2 regions of the Heyndrickxia sporothermodurans genome follow, and region 1 is predicted to be linked to the other one. Evidence: a T-box and tRNA genes for the amino acid it is inferred to sense, from the RefSeq annotation. Region 1 holds a T-box; the other holds one or more tRNA genes.
What was found. The T-box of region 1 lies ahead of thrS (threonine--tRNA ligase). A T-box ahead of a tRNA ligase gene usually reads a tRNA of that ligase, here a tRNA-Thr.
Positions count from the first base shown of each region.

Region 2: it encodes a tRNA-Thr, which carries the amino acid that the T-box ahead of thrS (threonine--tRNA ligase) is inferred to sense. The anticodon was not compared.

Region 1 covers NZ_NAZB01000008.1:116,615-127,132, reverse strand. The annotation lists gene rpmI (50S ribosomal protein L35) at 1-122, opposite strand, end outside; gene infC (translation initiation factor IF-3) at 145-645, opposite strand; ribosomal protein L20 leader region at 796-934, opposite strand; gene thrS (threonine--tRNA ligase) at 1,074-2,999, opposite strand; T-box leader at 3,053-3,280, opposite strand; gene B5V89_RS02370 (putative sporulation protein YtxC) at 3,361-4,218, opposite strand; gene dnaI (primosomal protein DnaI) at 4,312-5,253, opposite strand; gene B5V89_RS02360 (replication initiation and membrane attachment family protein) at 5,266-6,648, opposite strand; gene nrdR (transcriptional regulator NrdR) at 6,863-7,318, opposite strand; gene speD (adenosylmethionine decarboxylase) at 7,473-7,832, opposite strand; gene B5V89_RS02340 (glyceraldehyde-3-phosphate dehydrogenase) at 8,090-9,121, opposite strand; gene coaE (dephospho-CoA kinase) at 9,294-9,896, opposite strand; gene ytaF (sporulation membrane protein YtaF) at 9,910-10,518, opposite strand, start outside.
Region 2 covers NZ_NAZB01000052.1:33-10,550, reverse strand. The annotation lists gene glmS (glutamine--fructose-6-phosphate transaminase (isomerizing)) at 1-818, opposite strand, end outside; gene glmM (phosphoglucosamine mutase) at 1,277-2,629, opposite strand; gene B5V89_RS17130 (CdaR family protein) at 2,669-3,907, opposite strand; gene cdaA (diadenylate cyclase CdaA) at 3,900-4,724, opposite strand; gene B5V89_RS17120 (anti-sigma factor family protein) at 4,852-5,475, opposite strand; gene sigW (RNA polymerase sigma factor SigW) at 5,492-6,055, opposite strand; gene rocF (arginase) at 6,272-7,171, opposite strand; gene B5V89_RS17105 (cation diffusion facilitator family transporter) at 8,028-9,008, opposite strand; tRNA gene B5V89_RS17100 (tRNA-Lys) at 9,154-9,226, opposite strand; tRNA gene B5V89_RS17095 (tRNA-Gln) at 9,234-9,308, opposite strand; tRNA gene B5V89_RS17090 (tRNA-Tyr) at 9,421-9,504, opposite strand; tRNA gene B5V89_RS17085 (tRNA-Thr) at 9,528-9,603, opposite strand; tRNA gene B5V89_RS17080 (tRNA-Val) at 9,624-9,699, opposite strand; tRNA gene B5V89_RS17075 (tRNA-Glu) at 9,723-9,797, opposite strand; tRNA gene B5V89_RS17070 (tRNA-Thr) at 9,833-9,905, opposite strand; tRNA gene B5V89_RS17065 (tRNA-Asn) at 9,908-9,982, opposite strand; rRNA gene rrf (5S ribosomal RNA) at 9,992-10,108, opposite strand; partial or broken rRNA gene B5V89_RS17055 (23S ribosomal RNA) at 10,375-10,518, opposite strand, start outside.

The sequences.
Region 1 (10,518 bases):
TTTTGTTTAACTGTTTTATTAGCAAACATATGGCTTCTGTAAGCATGAGAACGTTTTAATTTACCTGAACCTGTTCTTTTGAAACGCTTTGCTGAGCCGCGGTGAGTTTTCATTTTTGGCATAGGATATTTCCTCCTTCAGACATTACTTTTCAGTTTTTGGTGCTAATACTAAGAACATACTTCGACCGTCCATTTTTGGTTTCGATTCAATCGTACCTAGGTCTTCACATTCCTTTGCGAAACGATCAAGAACTTTTTGACCGATTTCTTTATGTGTAATTGCACGACCTTTAAAACGAATAGAAGCTTTTACTTTATCGCCCTTTTCGAGAAACTTACGGGCATTGCGAAGCTTTGTATTAAAGTCATGTTCATCAATCGTTGGGCTCAATCGAACCTCTTTTAAGTTGATAACTTTTTGATTTTTACGTGCTTCTTTATCTTTCTTTTGTTGTTCAAATCGATATTTCCCATAGTCCATAATTTTGGCTACTGGTGGTTTTGCATTTGGAGCAACAAGTACAAGATCAAGATTCACTCGTGATGCGATCTCAATTGCTTCATTTCGAGATTTAACACCTAGCTGCTCGCCATTTTGACCAATAAGACGAACTTCTCGAGCACGAATGCCATCGTTAACCATCATATCTTTGCTAATAATTAGCCACCTCCAAGGTTTTTTTGCACAGACCCGGCTTTAAGCCGATCGCTATTAATAGAATACATCATTTGGGTGAAGAATTAAGCCGACATACCGTTTTGAACACAATTTTTAGTTAACATCGGTTTCACAAGCATTAAAAAAGTACGGGACTTAAAAAGAACCCGCACTTTACATTCGCATGAATAGTTAAGAATGTGATGAATTTCGAAACCTGCCAACTGCAATCTTGCGTCAATCAGGCGAGAAGCGGGTGCTTCTTCTTTTCCTCAAACTAATATTCAATTTACCTTAGATAATATATCATACATCGCAATTTGATGTCAATGGCTTATAATTATTACGATTTCTTTTTGCAACATCATTTATATTATCAAAATCTTATTTCTTCCGCAACATTTTTTTGAAATTTATTTCACTACTTCATTTTTCAAATGAGCAATAAATTGTTCGAAAGGAATTGTTTCTGATTTCTGTTCACCGTATCTACGTACGTTGACTGCGTTTTCACTTACTTCATTATCTCCCACAACAAGCATATAAGGAATTTTTTGCATTTGATGCTCACGAATTTTGTAACCAATTTTTTCATTTCGCGAGTCTAACTCAACTCTAAATCCTTCAGAACGAAGCTTTTCTTCCACTTGTTTCGCATAATCAAAGTGAACATCCGGTGAAACAGGAATAACAACCGCTTGTATCGGAGCTAACCAAGTTGGAAACGCACCTTTGTACTCCTCAATTAAGTAGGCTACAAAACGTTCCATTGTTGATACAACTCCACGGTGAATAACAACCGGGCGGTGCGGCTTTCCATCTTCACCAACATATGTTAAGTCAAAGCGCTCCGGCAATAAGAAATCAAGCTGAACAGTTGAAAGTGTTTCATCTTTACCTAATGCTGTCCGCACTTGTACATCCAATTTAGGTCCGTAAAAAGCTGCTTCTCCATCTGCTTCAAAATATTCTAGTCCTAAACCATCCATAGCCTCTTTAAGCATACTTTGGGCTTTGTTCCACATTTCATCATCATCGAAGTATTTTTCTTTATCTTCAGGATCACGATACGATAGGCGGAATGAATAATCTGTAATATCAAAGTCTTTATATACGGCAATAATTAATTCAACTACCCGTTGGAATTCCTCTTTGATTTGATCAGGACGAACAAAAATATGTGCATCATTCAATGTCATTCCACGAACACGCTGTAATCCTGAAAGTGCTCCTGACATTTCATAACGGTGCATCGTACCTAGCTCCGCAATACGAATTGGCAATTCGCGATAACTATGAATGCCGTTTTTATATATCATCATATGATGAGGGCAGTTCATTGGACGAAGCACTAATTGTTCATTGTCCATTTCCATAACCGGGAACATGTCCTCTTGGTAATGATCCCAGTGACCGCTTGTTTTATATAAATCGACACTGCCCATAATTGGTGTGTATACATGATCATAACCTAGACGCTCTTCCTTGTCGACGATATAACGTTCAACAGTCCGACGAATGGTTGCACCTTTTGGCATCCATAGTGGAAGACCTTGTCCAACCTTTTGGGAAGTCGTAAATAAATTTAATTCTTTTCCGATTTTACGGTGATCTCTTTCTTTTGCTTCTTCTAAAAATTTTAAATGTTGTTCTAAATCTTCTTTCTTAAAGAAGGCTGTTCCATATACACGTTGGAGCATCTTATTATCGCTATTTCCGCGCCAGTAAGCACCAGCAATGCTTAGCAGTTTAAATTCCTTAATTTTTCCTGTCGATGGAACGTGAACCCCACGACAAAGATCAAAGAATTCACCTTGCTCATAGATTGTTACTTTCTCATCTGCAGGTATCGCGTCGATTAATTCCTGCTTATATTTGTCACCCGCAAACAGTTCTTTCGCTTCATCGCGAGTAACTTCTTTACGAACGATTTCGAGATTTTCACTAATAATTTTCTTCATTTCTTTTTCTATTTTTTGTAGATCTTCTGGGGTAATAGACACTTCAAGGTCCATATCATAGAAGAAACCATCTTCAATAACAGGTCCAACACCTAATTTAACATGTCCGAATATTCTTCTTACAGCTTGTGCCATTAAATGGGCAGTACTGTGGCGAAGCACCTCTAGAGCATCTTTATGGTCTGGTGTGACTATTTCAATTGATCCATCAACGGTAATTGGAGTACGAAAATCAATTAATTTTTCATTTACTTTCCCGGCAATTGCTTTTTTCTTTAACCCTGGACTAATGGATGCTGCAATATCTTCAGTTGTTGTTCCGGATGGAAACTCCTTAACAGCACCATCTGGAAAAGTCATCTTAATCATGTCAGACATGTTTTTTACACTCCTTTTGTTAAAAAATTATACAAATAAAAAACTCGTCCCTGGAAAGGGACGAGCTATATACACGTGGTTCCACCCTAGTTTACATATCAGAAATATGATATGACTTCGGATCATTTTTAACGGAATGGTTCCGTCAACTACTAATAGAATGCTCTTTCGCAGTTGAAGTTTAGAGGTGGTAAGTACTCATTTCGTGTTGGAAAGTTTCACCAAATCTTTCCTCTCTGGGAACCGTAAAGGAATACTGTTGTCCTCATCATTACATTTAAACTATTTACTAGTACCAATTCGTACTTTACTAATATGTACGTTATTATAGACGGTTCACAAGAGAAAATCAAGAGTGATATTACCGATTAATCATATTTTTCATTACAAGCTGCTTATCTTTCGCAAAATGCTCCTTTTTTAAAAGGATTACTCTTTCTTCGAATATATTTTGGATTGTACGAATTAAGCCATTTTCCTCCGAATCAATATATACATAAATCTTCGTTGGCGCAATGGATAATAACGGTGCGATGGTAACAGAATCAATATAAATAGGATGGTTAGTTAACAATCTTCGATCCATTAATTCGGCTATTTCTTTCTTCGTAATTTCTTTAAAATGCTCATCAAAAAATTTCCCGTAACCTTCAAAATAAATTCTTACAATTTTTATTTTCGGTTCTCGTTTCTCTAAATAATCCCTTAACGTTTGAACAAATACTTGATATTCTTGTTCCATTTTATATTCATCAATTGCCATCTCAACGTATTGGATCAATCGTTCGAAGTAGGCTTTTAATCTAAATTTAAGCAGCGAATCGAATGAAACCGATTCATGTTGTTCCAACAAAGGAAAAATAGCCTTCTGTATCATTTCTTCATCATTAATAACACCTGTGATATTAGTTAATTCCTTACGTTCACCATTGAACATTTCAATAACGATATCAAGGATATTATTCTGCTCTGACTCCTCTTTATAATAAAAATACTCATCTAGAATATCACGAACCCAATCTAATCGTTTTTTCAATACAATAAATTGTATAATTCCCTCTTGTATATCAGTAATCGAAATTAATTTGACGTCAATTGTTATAAAATATTGTTTTTGATTTTGAAAAGTCGTTTCGTGAAACCAAACCGCCTTATTTCTTTTAATAAAATATTCATGAAGCCAAATTGCATCTTCCAAATCTTTAAAAATAAAATCCAAGCATATCCCCCCTGACATGGAATTATCCATGTTATATATATATGGATTGCTTGGACAATTTAGAAGTATGGTATGAATAAAAAGGGTTGTTTTCTAGTGTCGCCGATTCGGTCCATCGATACGTACAGGCGTAGAAAGATATTTAATCCGCTCCATAATTCGTGCCGCTTTCATTTTCTCCTCTTCTCCGCGCTGTGAATAAGTAAGATGGTGCAGTAAAGCATCAAAATCAAAATTCGATGAAAAGAATGTTGGTAAATTTTCTTGCATACGAAATTGTAAAATAGACCCTAATATTTCATCTCGAGTCCAGCTTGACATAACTTCCGCCCCAATATCATCAAGCATAAGGATAGGTGATTTTTTTACCATTTCCATTTTTTCATTTACAGTATGATCCCCAAGCGATTGTTTCATTTCTCTGAAAAACTCCGGCACATAGACTATGAGTGAAGAAATTTGTTTCGTTTCCGCTAAATGGTTAGCAATAGCAGCTAATAAATACGATTTCCCAACCCCAAAGCTGCCAAATAAATATAAACCCTTCATATTATTTCCCGGTTCATATTCCCTAGCGAACTTTTCTGCATATTCAAACGCGATCGCTCTACCCGGGGTGTTAGCATTAAAATCAAAGTCAGCGATTCGAGCTTTTAAAATATCTTTAGGAACATAGATGCTTTGAATTAATTTTTCGGTTTTCTTTCTTTCATCATGATAAACTTTCCGATGACAAGGCCGGTACGTTATATCAATGGAGTTTCCGGTTAAAATAAGTTCAGGTTCATAACCTTGCATCATATTTATACATTGATCTAAGCTTTGGCATTTTTGACAATTTTTCGATTGAGAAATAAATTCATACAATTTCATTAAACTATTATTAATCATTGAACTTGTAATTCGTCCTTCATTTTCCAATAGAAATTTGCGAACATCTTCATTTTTTAAAATCTCATTTCTTTCTTCTTCATATCTCTGTTTAAAATTTGTTCGCATAGACAATTTTTTTAATGTATCATTGATTTTTTCCATTCGATTCACCTCCTATTTTTTATATTGTTGCTTTATCATTTCAAGCCGTTTTAGTTTTTCGTTAAAATCCTCTGAATTCTCTTGATTTACCGGTTTATCCTCCTTTTCATTAAACCAATCAGGAATTTTTTCCGTACGTATCGGTTTTTTCCGTTTTTCTTTTCGGTCATTTTTATTATCAGCCCACTGCTGGTATTGTTTATGCTCATTTTTAGCCAATTCCATTGCTTCTTTGACCGTTTTCACTTTTTTCCTTGACCAGTGGGAAGCAATCTTCTCTAAATAATTTTTAGTAAGTTTCATGTCTGTTTTAAGCATTACATATTGAATGAGCACATTTATGACGCCCGGCGGAAGTTGTTGTTGAAACATAATCTCTTCTATCGCTTGTAAATCGGATTTCGATGGTTCACTGCCATCAGAAATATCAATTAAAAGCTGTCTTGGTGAAATCGTTTCTAAGTAAACAATCAACTTTTCTTCCTGAGTATTCGTCTCCTCAATATTGGATCGGTAGAGGACGGGTTGTAATCGGTCAACAAGCTTAGGTAATTGTTGGGAATGTTCTAATTGGTACCAATCTCTTGCCCCTTTTCGAAGTTGTTCAATATCAATCTCTTGTTCTGCGTTAAGTGCACTTAACAATAAATTTTTCATTTCCAAAGCATTTATATTGTACAAAAACGATAGGTTAGTGATAGCAGCTTTCACCTGTTTCGTGATCGCACTCTTTGGAATGATAAGCTCATTCAGTCCCGCCATTAATAATTCAAAATCAAAGTCGGTGTTTTCTATATTTATCTTACTAGTGGAAGACCTAGAAATAAATTGTTCGTCCATTCCTATTTTACTTGCATCGTTAGCATCTGAATCTTGGAATAAATTATCTCCACTAGTTGTATACACTTCTTGAAATGTCCGAGTAATTTCTTTATATTCCTGTTTATCAACCATTTGATCAGCAAATAAATTTTTTAATCTTAAAAAATGTGTACGACCTAATTGGCGGTATAAAAAAACATTCAGCATCCCATCCGTGAAAAATTGTTCAGGAGATAACGGTGGTTGCAGTTCATAGATAAACTTTCGATCCTCTCCAACTTGTTTAACGTACGTTTTTAATAAACCAATTCCTTCTAGTTTTAAACGAGCTTCATAAATTTCTCTTAAATTTAACGATAAAAAATTCATTAAATGATAATGGGTCCACTCATCAGATAATAATCGATTATCTTCCACTTCATTCCAAAGTGTTGTGTACAGACTGTAACAGTTTGTTCCAATAAGCGGCTGATATAATAACGATATTACTTTCCGATCATATTCGTGCAAAATACCGTTTAATGACACTTGATACCGATCTACAGGTTGAACCTCACTCCACATTTGATGCATGGTTTACACTTCCTTATAAGAAAAAGCAAAAGACTAGCCAAGTGCTCTAGCCTTGTTAGGCAAGGATTTTATTTGGCAAGGAAAGTTCGCCTTGCCTCTTTTTGGCAAGGAAAGTTCGCCTTGCCTCTTTTTGGCAAGGAAAGTTCGCCTTGCCTCTTTTTGGCAAGGAAAGTTCGCCTTGCCTTTTTTTTGGCAAGGAAAGTTCGCCTTGCCTTTATTCTTTTTTAATTAATTCCTTTAATTCTTCTAAAAAAACATTTATATCTTTAAATTGTCGATAGACAGATGCAAATCTGACATATGCCACTTCATCCACTTTAGCTAGCTTGTCCATAACTAATTCACCAATCAAATCTGAATTAATTTCAGAATGCCCCAAATTTCTTAAATGCTTTTCAATATCTAAAGTTATTTTTTCTAATTCCGCAAGAGTTACTGGTCTTTTTTCACAAGCTCTAATAAGACCGCGCAATATTTTTTCCCTGCTGAATTCTTCCCTTACCCCTTCTTTCTTAACAACAATTAGTGGGGTCTCTTCTACTTTTTCAAAAGTAGTAAAACGAAAGGTACATAATTCACATTCACGCCTTCTGCGAATCGAACGTCCTTCGTCAATTGGACGTGAATCAACTACACGAGTCCCGTTATGTGAACATGATGGACATTTCATTTCATCAGCTCCGTTCATAGCTTTATTACTTTCATGATATAGAAAATTGATGAAAATCACAAGAAAAAACGAGGTGTATGATGAACGGACATACACCTCGTTTACTTTGCTATTTTGTACTATTTTATTTTACTATTCATGCGTTTACTTTTACTTATTTTACTTGCACCTTACCCATGCCACGAGGAAGTTCCATTGTTTCTCGTTTTTGGGCATTTAGGCTTTCAGCTATATAGTTAGCGGCAATATTTGGATCTAAATTACCGCATGTGTACACATCAATACTAGCATATCCATGTTCAGGAAAGCTGTGGATTGTTAAATGGGATTCAGAAATTATGACTACACCACTAACACCTTGTGGGGCAAATTTATGAAATGCCACTTCTCGAATTTCAGCACCTGATTTTAAAGCTGCCTCTACAAACGTCTTTTCAATAAAATCCATATTATTTAATTTTTCAAAATCGCAACCCCATAATTCGGATATTACATGACGACCCATTGTTTCCATGATCGTTTCCCCCTTAAACTTAATATTTTTTGTGGTTAATAAACATATGATCTGTTTCACTATGTAACTACCACGGGGGAAAGTTAGTCCAAAGAGGTCCTAACCCTTTAAGTAGCCACAAATATTAAATTTTCAACATCACGAAAAATAGTATACTTTGTTTAAATTCTTTTTGCAATAATCATTTTAAATTTCTCAATTAATTTGAGAATCATATATGTAAAAAAACTTGCTGTAAATTCAGCAAGTTTTTTTATTTAACTTATTTTCACTTTTGACTTATTATTTAATTCTTTAGCTACATATTTTGTTAAATCAACGACACGGCAGGAGTAGCCCCATTCGTTATCATACCATGCAAGGACTTTTACTTTTTTCCCTTCCATAACGATCGTTGATAAACCGTCAATGATTGCGGAGTGTGGATTTGTATTAAAGTCAACAGAAACAAGCGGTTCTGTCGTGAAATCTAATACCCCTTGTAACGATCCTGTTGAAGCAGTAATAAAAGCATTATTTACTTCTTCTACTGTTACTTCTTTCTTTAAATCTACGACTAAATCAACAAGAGATACATTTGGTGTAGGTACTCTTAATGCCATTCCGTGTAATTTTCCTTTTAGCTCAGGTAACACCAATGCTAAAGCTTTCGCTGCACCAGTCGTAGTAGGTATAATTGATTGCGCACATGCGCGGGCGCGGCGTAAGTCTTTATGTGGATTATCAATATTCTTTTGGTCATTTGTATAGGCATGAACAGTTGTCATTAATCCATTTTCAATTCCGAATTGCTCATGTAATACTTTAACAACTGGCGCTAAACAATTGGTTGTACATGACGCATTTGAAATAATATCGTGTTCTTCAATATTTAATGCGCTTTCATTTACTCCCATCACAATCGTAACATCCTCGTTTTTGCCCGGGGCTGTTAAAATGACCTTTTTTGCACCTGCTTGCAAATGTTGAGCTGCTTTATCTCTTGCATTAAATTTTCCGGTTGCTTCAATGACGATATCTATATTAAGTTTTTCCCACGGAAGTTCTACTGGATTTCGTTGGTTAAGTAATTGGATACGATGTCCATTAACAATTAATTCATTATCGGTTGAAAGAATATCTACATCGAATTTTCCATGCGTAGTGTCATATTTAATCAAATGCGCTAATGTTTCAGCAGGATAACTTGCATTAATAGCCACTATCTCTAAATCTTTTTCTACTATCGCTTTTCGAAATACCATTCGACCAATTCGTCCAAATCCATTAATTGCTATTTTTGTTCTCATCAATGCTAGCCTCCAATATTAACGTTATACTCAATTACAACATTTTCTGAAATTAGTATAACACATTAATTGAATTATGTAAGTATAAATATGATGATATTAAAAAAAATACACTAAAAAACACCACTTTGATTAAAAAGCGGTGTTTTTGTGTCTTGTTTATGACATCCTATTAAGGATGCATATCCCATTCATTAATAATTTTATTTAATTGTTTTTTCGTTTCCTCCAACGTTTCATTATTATCAATTACCGCATCCGATAATTGAATTTTCTCCTTCAATGGCATTTGTGAACGAATTCTCGCTATTGCATCTTCTTCAGATAAATGATTTCGTTTCATTAGCCTTTCTTTTTGTATATTTGGATCGACAAAAACGAGAATCGTTTTATCGACCATATAAGTAAGTTTACTTTCAAACAGAAGAGGAATATCCATTATTATTGTTTGTTTTCCAGCTTCGATTGCCTCCGCTTTTTTCTTTTGCATGTAGTTCCTTACCGCAGGATGAACGATACTGTTAAGAAGCAATCTCTTATCTGTATTATGAAAGACGATAGATCCTAATTTTTTTCGATCAATATTGCCATCTTCAAGAAGAATTTCCTTCCCAAATGCTTCAATAATACCGTAGTAAGCATCTTCACCAATATTGACAACTTCCCTAGCAGCTATATCCGCGTCAACTATTGTATATCCTTTAGCTTTAAGCATCGCTGAAACTGTGCTTTTTCCACTCGCTATTCCACCGGTTAATCCTATAATCATTGCCATATCTTTTACCTCACTAAAATTTAAAAAGTCCGATTAATATAAGTAAAATCCCGGGTAAGAATGAAATTTTTTGCATCCAATTGAGATGAGAGAACATTTTTCCTAATTTTAATCCAACAGCAACAAATAAAATACTCATAACTGCTACAGAAATACTTAAATGGATTGGTGCATATCCAAGCATTGACGCACCTATTCCCGCTCCAAAAGCGTCCAATGAAAGGGCAACACCAAGCATAAATGCTTCAATTCCATTGATTGTTCCAGAGTTATCAAAGTCAGCCGATGTGGGCTTTTTTAAGATATTAATGACAACCCCTAAGGAACGAATTTCAAGGTTTAATACAACTTTTTCGCTTGTATCGTTTTCTTCTTTTTCCTGTCGAAAAAATTGGTATAACACCCAAATACCAATCAAAATAAGGATTACTCCACCGAATCGATTGGCAAAAGTTGGTTCCAAAAAGGATTGTAGAATATTCCCAAACAAACAGGCAATAAAAAGGGAAAAGCCTGAACATATCCCAATAATAATTACCGACTTTATTGGAATTTTCATTTTCCTTAATCCATAAGTAAAACCAGCACTAAAATTATCTAGACTAACTGCAAAAGCTAACAT
Region 2 (10,518 bases), on a different contig from region 1:
ATATCTTGATACGCTTGAATAATTTTTCTCATCACAAGTGGCTGTTCATCGATTTCCTTCAACATATAGTGAGGGTATGTGCCCTTTTCGATATCGCTTGCATCGATTAGTGCTTTATAAGGCTCTCTAGCAATCTTTTCACCTAATAAGTTTTGGATAATGATTTCGTCCTTTTTCACGATGACCATTTCTTTATCCATTAACTCAATAAATTGATCAGTTACTTGAATCATCGCCATTGCATCACTCGCGACAACATTAAAGCCTTCTCCAACACCTACTAATAGTGGGCTTTTGTTTTTCGCTACAAAAATTGTATCTTCATTTTCCGTATCCAATAATGCAAGGGCATAGGAACCATGTAATAGAGTTAACGTTTTTCTGAAAGCTTCCTCAACACTTAATCCATCAGCAACAAACTTTTCTACTAACTGCACAATAATTTCCGTATCTGTTTCACTTTTAAGCGTAACGTCTTGTAAATACTCTTGCTGCAATAGTGAATAGTTTTCGATAACACCATTATGAACAAGGGTAAATCGTGTACTTGCACTTTGATGTGGATGTGCATTTTCTTTACTTGGCACTCCATGTGTCGCCCAACGTGTGTGTCCGATTCCGATGTGACCCATTACATCTGTATCAACGACTTCACGAAGATCCGCAATACGTCCCTTTTCCTTAAAAACATGAACTCCAGACTCATTCTTTACTGCGATCCCAGCAGAATCATATCCTCTATATTCAAGCTTTTCTAAGCCTTTTAATAAAAGTTCTTTCGCATCTTGATTTCCAATATATCCAACGATACCACACATTTGTATCTTCCTCCCAAATAAAGGGGGCAAGATGCCAGAGGGCAGACTTGCCCCCTTATTTCTGTATTATTTTAAAATGTTAAGATTTTAGACAAAACAATCGTTTCTACAGCCAATAGCTTATCTAATTCTCACATTTCTTTTCCCTTTGTGCACCGAGTCACCTCTGATGTTTTAAGAAAAAGACGTCGACTGTGTGTGGCAGCCGGAAGGTATCCGCCGAATTCTCGATAAACCTTCTCCTCGTCAACTAGACAATTGTATCCGCTCGTTGTCTAGTTCTGGCGCTTTTTAAAACGTTCTAAACATCTATCCTCCTTTTCTCTTTTGGCAAGTAAAAACATGATAATCATATCCTACATTAATACTTAGGTCAATAAAAAAGTATAATAAAACAGCTATAAAATAAAAATATGCATAAGGATTCGTATACGTTCCCCTTATGCATATAATTCCACTTATTCCTCTGAAAGTCCCATTTCTTCTTTTACAACTTCTGCAATTCTATTAACATAAGATTCACAAGCTTCTTCAGTAGCTGCTTCTGCCATAACACGTACTAACGGCTCAGTACCGGAAGGACGGACAAGAATTCTACCATTTCCGGCCATTTCTTTTTCTACCTGTTCAATAACCGCTTTTACTTTTTCATTATCTGTTACATGATACTTATCTTGAACACGAATATTCACGAGCTTTTGCGGATACTTTTTCATTTCCCCAGCAAGTTCTGATAATGGTTTATTCGTTGCTTTCATAATATTAAGGAGCTGTAATCCTGTTAATAACCCATCGCCGGTTGTATTATAATCTAGGAAAATAATATGTCCTGATTGTTCGCCACCAAGATTATAACTATTCGTTTTCATTTCTTCAACGACATATCTGTCCCCAACTGCTGTTTGAATGCTCTTAATTCCTAATGCTTCTAGCCCTTTATGAAAGCCTAAATTACTCATTACTGTAGAAACAACTGTTGATTGTTTAAGTCGTGCTTCACTCTTCATATATTTAGCACAGATGAACATAATTTGATCTCCGTCTACAACTTCACCATTTTCATCAATGGCAATGACTCGGTCTCCGTCCCCATCAAAAGCAAGTCCAACATCCGCTTCTTTTTCTTTCACAAATGCTGCTAGGCTTTCAGGGTGAGTAGAACCCACACCGTTATTAATATTCAAGCCATTAGGAGATGCACCCATCGTAGAAATGTCTGCTTCTAAATCAGCAAATAGATGTGTAGCCAATGAAGAGGTTGCACCGTTCGCACAATCTAGTGCCAGATGAATACCGGAAAAGTCTTCGTCTACAGATTGTTTAAGGAACTGTAAATACTTCTGACCGCCTTCGAAATAATCATTAACAACACCAAGATCTCCACCTACAGGTCTTGGTAATTGATCTTCTTCCATATCAAGAATTTGTTCAATCTCCGCTTCTTGTTCATCTGAAAGCTTATAGCCATCGGATCCAAAAAACTTGATGCCATTATCGGCGACAGGGTTGTGTGAGGCTGAGATCATAACTCCAGCTTGTGCACCTAGAGCTTTTGTAAGGTAAGCAACCCCTGGAGTAGAAATGACACCTAAGCGCATAACTTCAGCACCAATTGATAAAAGCCCTGATACTAAAGCTCCTTCAAGCATATGCCCAGATATACGAGTATCACGACCTATGAGTACTTTTGGACGCTCCGTATTTTTCGTTAACACGTATCCACCATAACGACCTAATTTAAATGCTAATTCTGGTGTTAACTCAGAATTGGCTACTCCTCTTACTCCATCTGTACCGAAATATTTACCCATTTGAATATTCGCTCCTTCTAAAAATACAATAATTACAAATTAAATATCTCCACTTTCTTTCTCCGTTAAGCGAATTTTCGCTTTCTTCTTCGACAGCTCCCATGTTATATCCTTCGGTCCATCAACCTTTAGATTTACTTCATGTACTCCTGGAGATAAACCCGATAAATCCATAAGAATATCAAAACTTGACGCACTAATATCTTTTAATGATTTGGTTGTACCATTAACCGTTAAATCTACTTCACCATTTTTTGGCGATAAAAATTCCATCGTGTAGTCATCAGGTAAGCCCGTACTGCTTACTTTAATATTGCTGAATGTCTTTTCTTCTTTTTTCTCACTAGTACTTATTCGGACTTTTACAATTTCTGGTTCTAATTTATTTATACCTTTTGGCACTTTAATTGGAACATCAAGTTCTGTATCTTTATCATATTTACTAATATCTACATCCACACTTAATGCATCAATTGATTTTAGCACATCACTTCTACCATAAATTTTAATATTTTTTGGTATCGTCGTGATGCTATTAATAACAATTCCTTCCTTTTCATCCCCAATTGGATTTACGGTAATAGGAACGGTTTTACTTGGATTTTTAACCGGGACGGTCACTTCTACCGTTTCCGGATCGACATCTACATTTAACTTATTTAATGATTTGTCTAACACTTGTACTTTAGCATCTCTTGTAATTGTCGAACTAATTTCCCGTTTTGAATCAACTGTCGCTTTTACATACGTAATTTGATCAATCACATCTTTTGCTCCAGTTATTTTTACTGTTTTTGGTTCAACAGAAGGGGTTTCAGCTTCAAAGCCACTTGCTAATAAATTAGAATTAAATTCTGCATCTACCCTAAATTCCTTCGTCACTTTCTCTTGAACGGTAACAGTAACGTATGCAGGAGAGATTTTAGCTGTCAATTTATCTGATAGATCTTTAAGCTTTAGCTTAACCCGCTGTTTTCCAAGTTCAGCATCAGTTAAATCAATATAGACAGTGAAATTTTTTAGATTTTTTGTTGTTCGTACAAATCCCTTTGGTCCATCAATGGTTACATCCACCGTTTCAGGAACACCTGTCACCACAAAGTTCTGCTGGTCGTAAATAACTTCAACAGGCATATTTTGAACAACATCATTTTCATTTTTTTGTCTCGTGTCCTTTTCTTTGTTACCATTTTCAATACTAACTGATATATATAGCAATAACGCTAAGAACAATGCAACGATTCGAATAAACCATTTATTATCCATAAATTTATCCACGCTTCTTCACCCTCCAATTCCATATTGATGAGGAAGCTTGCTTGTTCATTGATATCATAAATTCTTTTTCAAGCATCTCCTTGAATTGGTCTATTTTTAAATCCCTGTGAAGTTCACTATTTTTCGTTAATGATATTGCTCCTGTTTCTTCAGATACAATGATCGTTAAACTGTCTGTTACTTCACTTATACCAAGAGCAGCACGATGTCTCGTTCCCAATTCCTTCGAGATGAATGGACTTTCTGACAAAGGTAAGTAACAAGCAGCTGCAGCCACTTGATCTTTCTGTAAAATAACAGCTCCATCATGTAAAGGTGTATTAGGGATGAAAATGTTTATTAGTAATTCAGAAGAGATTTTGGAATTCAATGCAATCCCTGTTTCTATATAATCACTAAGACCTGTCTCCCTTTCAATCGAAATTAATGCACCAATTCTTCGCTTCGCCATGTAACTTGTCGCTTTAACGATGGCATCAATAATTCTCGATTGCTCCTCTTCTTCATGCATCGTTCCACGGGAAAATAACTTCCCTCTTCCCAATTGTTCTAGCGCTCGCCTTATTTCCGGCTGGAAAATGATAATTAAGGCAAGAAATCCCCAATCAATGGCTTGCTCCATAATCCAATTTAAGGTACCTAAGCCTAGAAAGATACTTAAGTTCCTAACAATAAGGATGACAATGATCCCTTTTAAAACTTGTACTGCCTTCGTACCGCGTATGATCATTAATATCTTATAGATCACGTACCATACGAGTAAAATGTCAATAATATTAGAGATATAGTCAAAAAAATTGAAGTCTGCAAACGGCATGTCCGATCCTCCATTAATTTTATATCGTAAAAAAAGCCGCTTTATAAATATGTACTAAATTATATTATACCATATTAGTACAAACCACAAAAAAGAGAAACAAACGTCTTTATTTGTTTCTCTTTTTTTACTTATCTTCCTTAAAAAAACTTACTATTTCTTCGGCACCTATTTTTATTTGAAACCAAAGCCAATCAAACATTTCATTAATTTCTTTTATGTCTCCAGTTACGCGACCTGCTGAGGCCATGTATTTCTCACCATTAATAACCGTTACACTTCCGTCTACTTTACCTTCTATTCGCAAATCACCATTTTTAACTAATAAATCACCTTTAACCGTTTCACCTTTTGGAACAATAACAGTGTGATTTTCTACTTGTAAATTCGGCTTTTTCGTAAATGAAAATTCTTGATTGTTATTCCACATAGAGAGGATACTTCCCCCCATTAGAATAATAAACAAGGAAGCTGCAGCAAGGAATGGATGATTGGTTACCCAACGTTTTATTCCTACTTTTCGTTTCTCCTTGGGTAATTTCGCCATTACTTTTGCAGTAAAATCACTTGAAGCACATATCAATGGTGTACTTTTTATTAATGCAGTTGTTTTCTTTAGTTCCTGAAAATGCCTTGTGCAGTCAGCACATGTTTGAAGATGTTCTTTTAATATAGTTTCATGCTCAGAGGATATATCGCCATCCATGTATTCATGCATAAAGAGAATAATTTCTTCAGAACAAGTATTCAATTCGTTCTCATCCTCTCTATAAATTTCGAAGTTGTTTTCTCAAAGCCTCACGTCCCCTGTGGATTCTTGTTTTCACAGTTCCTAAAGGCAATTCCAGGATTTGGCTAATTTCATTCAACGAAAGATCTTCCAAATATTTCAATACTATAACCGATCGGTATTTTTCAGGAAGTGACTGAATCGCAAATTGAATGGTTTCTTGTAATTCATAATCCATTACTTCTACATCAGGTGCTTTTCCTGTTGCTGCAATTTGCGAATACATAGTTAAGCCATCTGTCCCTGCTACCTCTGCGTCCAAGTAGAAATCAGGCTTCTTCTTTCTTAAGCGATCAATACATAAATTAGTAGCAATCCGGTATAACCAAGTGGAAAATTTCCTTTCTTGTTTAAAGCTATGAATATTAATAAATGCACGTATAAAAGCCTCTTGGGCAATATCCTCGGCTTCATGCAAGTTACCTAACATTCGATAGCATATTTGAAGGACTTTGTCTTTATAAATTTCCACTATCTCTCCGTAAGCATTCTGGTCCCCTTTTAACACTTGTTTTATTCTTTTTTTAACCAATAGTTCCATTCAGATTCCCCCGCCCTAGCGGCTATACATTGTTACGAATGAATAGCATAAAGGTTTCAAAAAATATTTTTTATTTTTATCTTAACAAATATTTACCAATAGTTGTTTGTTTTTTTACAAAAATGGATATGAAAATTAGATTTGAAGTGTTTGATGGTGGTAGTTAGGTGATAAAGCAGAAAAGCAGTAGAATAAATTCTACTGCCCATATGAATGTTATAATAGTTTTTCTCCAAATAAAGAGCCCATTAATGCAACTGCAACTGTTGCGGTTCGATTTCTTTCATCCAATATCGGATTAACTTCCACAAATTCTGCAGAAGTAATAATTCCCGATTCCGCCAGCATTTCCATTGCTAGATGGCTTTCACGGTAGCTGATGCCACCAAGTACAGGTGTGCCCACTCCCGGACAATCGCTCGGATCCAGTGCATCTAAATCCAAGGACAAATGCACGCCATCCGTCTTATCTTTTAAATAGTCAATGGCTTCTTCCATTACTTTAGTCATTCCAAGTTTATCAATTTCATGCATAGTAAACACTTTTATATTTTTGTCTTTAATTAGCTCTTTTTCACCTTTATCAAGATCTCTAGCCCCAATTATTACGATATTTTCGTGTTTTACTTTAGGAGCATAGCCGCCAATATCAGTTAATGTTGGATGTCCGTGGCCTAAACTTGCAGCAAGCGGCATACCGTGAATATTTCCTGATGGAGATGTATCAGCAATATTTAAATCTCCATGGGCATCATACCAAATGACGCCTAGGTTTTTATAATGTTTAGAGACACCTGCTAATGTTCCAATTGCAATGCTATGGTCTCCCCCAAAGATTAATGGAAACTCTCCTTTTTCCACAATTCCATCAACCTTTTCGCCTAAAATAGCATTGGCGTCCGCAACCGCTTTCAAATTTTTCATATTCGTTTCGGGATCATGCAAACGTTCTGCAGCACCAATTTCAATGTCCCCTTGATCAGTCACTACATAACCGAGCTTTTCTAGCCGTTCCACAACACCTGCATATCTAATCGCACTAGGTCCCATATTAACCCCTCTGCGAGATTGTCCTAAGTCCATCGGAACTCCTAGTATAGTAATTTTCTTTTCCATTATCGTAAAACCTCCTCAATCCCTATCTATCTCTATTTTAATACTTCATAATCTTCTGACTCAACTCGACAAATTCATGTATATATATGCATTATTCAAAGTAGAGACAAAAGGCCGTTTACAGAAAAAACTACCCGCTAGATGCCTAACGAGTTTACTTTAGAGGTGCAAAATATTAAACAGATTGCAAACAAAATAATTCATAGTGCATTTCACATTGATTTATCCAGATTTTGAGGAATTTTCAATTGCTTACCATTTCCTAATTCACAGATTTAATCACAGAATATAAATAATTATTGGAGAGTGTGTGATTTTTTTGTGGTTTAACACGTGATTATAATTGTTGAATTAATTTTTAATGGGAACTTGCCTGGGCGACATCTTCAGGATTAGTTGAGCTGAGCCCCGCAATGCGTCTAAATGAAATTTACTTGGTTTTATTGAAACATAAGAAGTACTAATTGAGTAAGCAGTGATATTTAATAAGCGGAGTTTTTCCGGTTAGATACAGGATGGGGCATGTTTCGGGGCTATATAAGCGGAAGTTTTCCGATTATGCAATGCAAAATCCCTCTTTTTCACGTTTTTTGCGTAAATAGGCGGAAAAATTCCGGCTATTGGAGCCTAATTTCAGTGCTATTTCCTCATTAAGAGGAATTTCTCCGCTTATTTCAAACTCGCTTTAACATTTAATGCACTTGTGGTACCTGAGAAAAAAGACTTAGAGATATTTACATCTTTAAGTCTTTTTAGCAGTGAAATATACTGTTTATTATGCTGTGAAGATTTTGTGATTTACCGTTTTGTACCTCTAAGATAAACTCATTACTAATTTCCAAGGACAGTTTAATTTCTACTTTTCGTCTATAACCTCTTTTTTCTCTTCCTCCCAATTATTCACTCCATCATCTTCATCAAACTCAATGATCACATCAGCTATTCCCTTTTCGGCCATGATTCGTTCCTCTAAACGGTCCTTAATATCATCGGCCTGAGCTACAGTTAAACTTGGATCTACTTCGATCTCTACCTCGACATGTAGTTCTTCCCCTTCTTTAACAACGGTAATATCCTGAATATCTTTAACACTTGGATCCTCCATAACGATATTACCAATTTTCATCTCCATCTCCTCATCTGCTTCACCGATAGCCCCCGCTGCATTATCTAAAAATACTTTACCAACAACAATGAACATCATAATCCCAATTATAACGGAGGCAATCCCTTCAGCTTGGTGAAACGATGTAAAATGAGAAATTATTACCGCAATGATGGCTAAAAGTCCTCCTGCGGTAGCAACTGTGTCCTCCATAAAAACAAGCTTCGTTGCGGGCTTAGCCTTACCTAAATACTTAACACTCTTTAAGAAAATTGCGGGACCTTTTGCTTCATCTCCGACTTCATGAAGAATTTCCTTCATCGCCTTAAATAAAACAAAACTCTCAAGTAATACGGCTGCACCTAAAACAATGATATTTATGACAAAACCTTTTGACGCAGTTGGTTTTAAAATATGATGAAATCCTTCCTTTATTGTTTCATAAGACATAATTCCAACAATTAGAACAGCACCTAAAAGGACTAAGTTTACAACCCTACCAAAACCATTTGGAAATCGGTCCGTAGGGGCTTTCTTACTTAAGGCGGAACCAATAAATACAAAAAATTGATTCGCAGCATCCCCTAAACTGTGCATCGTTTCAGCAAACATGGCAATATTGCCCGTTAAAAAGAAAGCGATACCCTTAATAATTGAAATAACCGCATTGACTATTGCCGCTAACATTGCTGATTTATTACCTTGTCTTAAAAGCTTTATTATGTCTATCATTTAACAACCTCTACTCTCAATCGAATTTAATAAAAATTTACCGATTGTTTATACGTTTGTAACTCTTATAAGTTTCTCTATAAATATTTTTCACAAAAAAAAATCCTTAAACCTCTAAGGTTTAAGGAAACTTTTGCAAATTTGATGAGCCATGAAGGACTCGAACCTTCGACCCTCTGATTAAAAGTCAGATGCTCTACCGACTGAGCTAATGGCTCTAAACAATGGCTGGGCTAGCTGGATTCGAACCAACGAATGACGGAGTCAAAGTCCGTTGCCTTACCACTTGGCTATAGCCCATTGAAATAATAAAAGTGCGGGGCTTTGGTCAGTCCCTACAAGCAAACATTTTAGTCTAATAAAAAAGGACATTCTTATTATGTCCATTTTAATCAAATTATATTAATAAAAATGGTGGAGGGGGACGGATTCGAACCGCCGAACCCGAAGGAGCGGATTTACAGTCCGCCGCGTTTAGCCACTTCGCTACCCCTCCATATCATTACTAATCGTAATGAATGGTGCCGGCCAGAGGACTTGAACCCCCAACCTACTGATTACAAGTCAGTTGCTCTACCAATTGAGCTAGGCCGGCTTATTATTATATTTTTTATATGGTGGAGGATGACGGGATCGAACCGCCGACCCCCTGCTTGTAAGGCAGGTGCTCTCCCAGCTGAGCTAATCCTCCAATGTCATTTATGTAATCTAAGTTGGTGACCCGTACGGGATTCGAACCCGTGTTACCGCCGTGAAAGGGCGGTGTCTTAACCGCTTGACCAACGGGCCAATCTATGTAAGATAATCTCATAATTCATATTATAAGCTTCCAACCGGGCTCGAACCGGTGACCTCTTCCTTACCATGGAAGTGCTCTACCTGCTGAGCTATGGAAGCAATGGCTCCGCAGGTAGGATTCGAACCTACGACCGATCGGTTAACAGCCGATAGCTCTACCACTGAGCTACTGCGGATTAATATAAACCCGGCAACGTCCTACTCTTGCAGGGGGAGAGCCCCCAACTACCATCGGCGCTGAGAAGCTTAACTTCCGTGTTCGGGATGGGAACGGGTGTGACCTTCTCGCCATAATTACCGGATATTTTTTGCCTCACTGCATTTGCAGCATTTGGTTAAGACATTATTTATTATAATGATTTTCAACCAAATTTCAAGGGTTTTTTAATAAAATTATTCCCTCAAAACTAGATAAATGAGAAACAGTAATAACGTTGAATCAACCTGTCCAGCTGCGGGCGCTATCGGCTCGCGTCACTTCACTTCTTCTGTCGAAGTCTTCCAGACTTCTCCGCCAGAAGCTCCAGTGAGTTTCGCCAGAGAGCTGCGCGCCCTTCGCTTTTCTTATTAGGATAAGTCTTCGACCGATTAGTATTCGTCAGCTCCATGTGTCGCCACACTTCCACCTCGAACCTATCAACCTGATCATCTTTCAGGGGTCTTATTTAGATAAACTAAGGGAAATCTCATCTTGAGGGGGGCTTCATGCTTA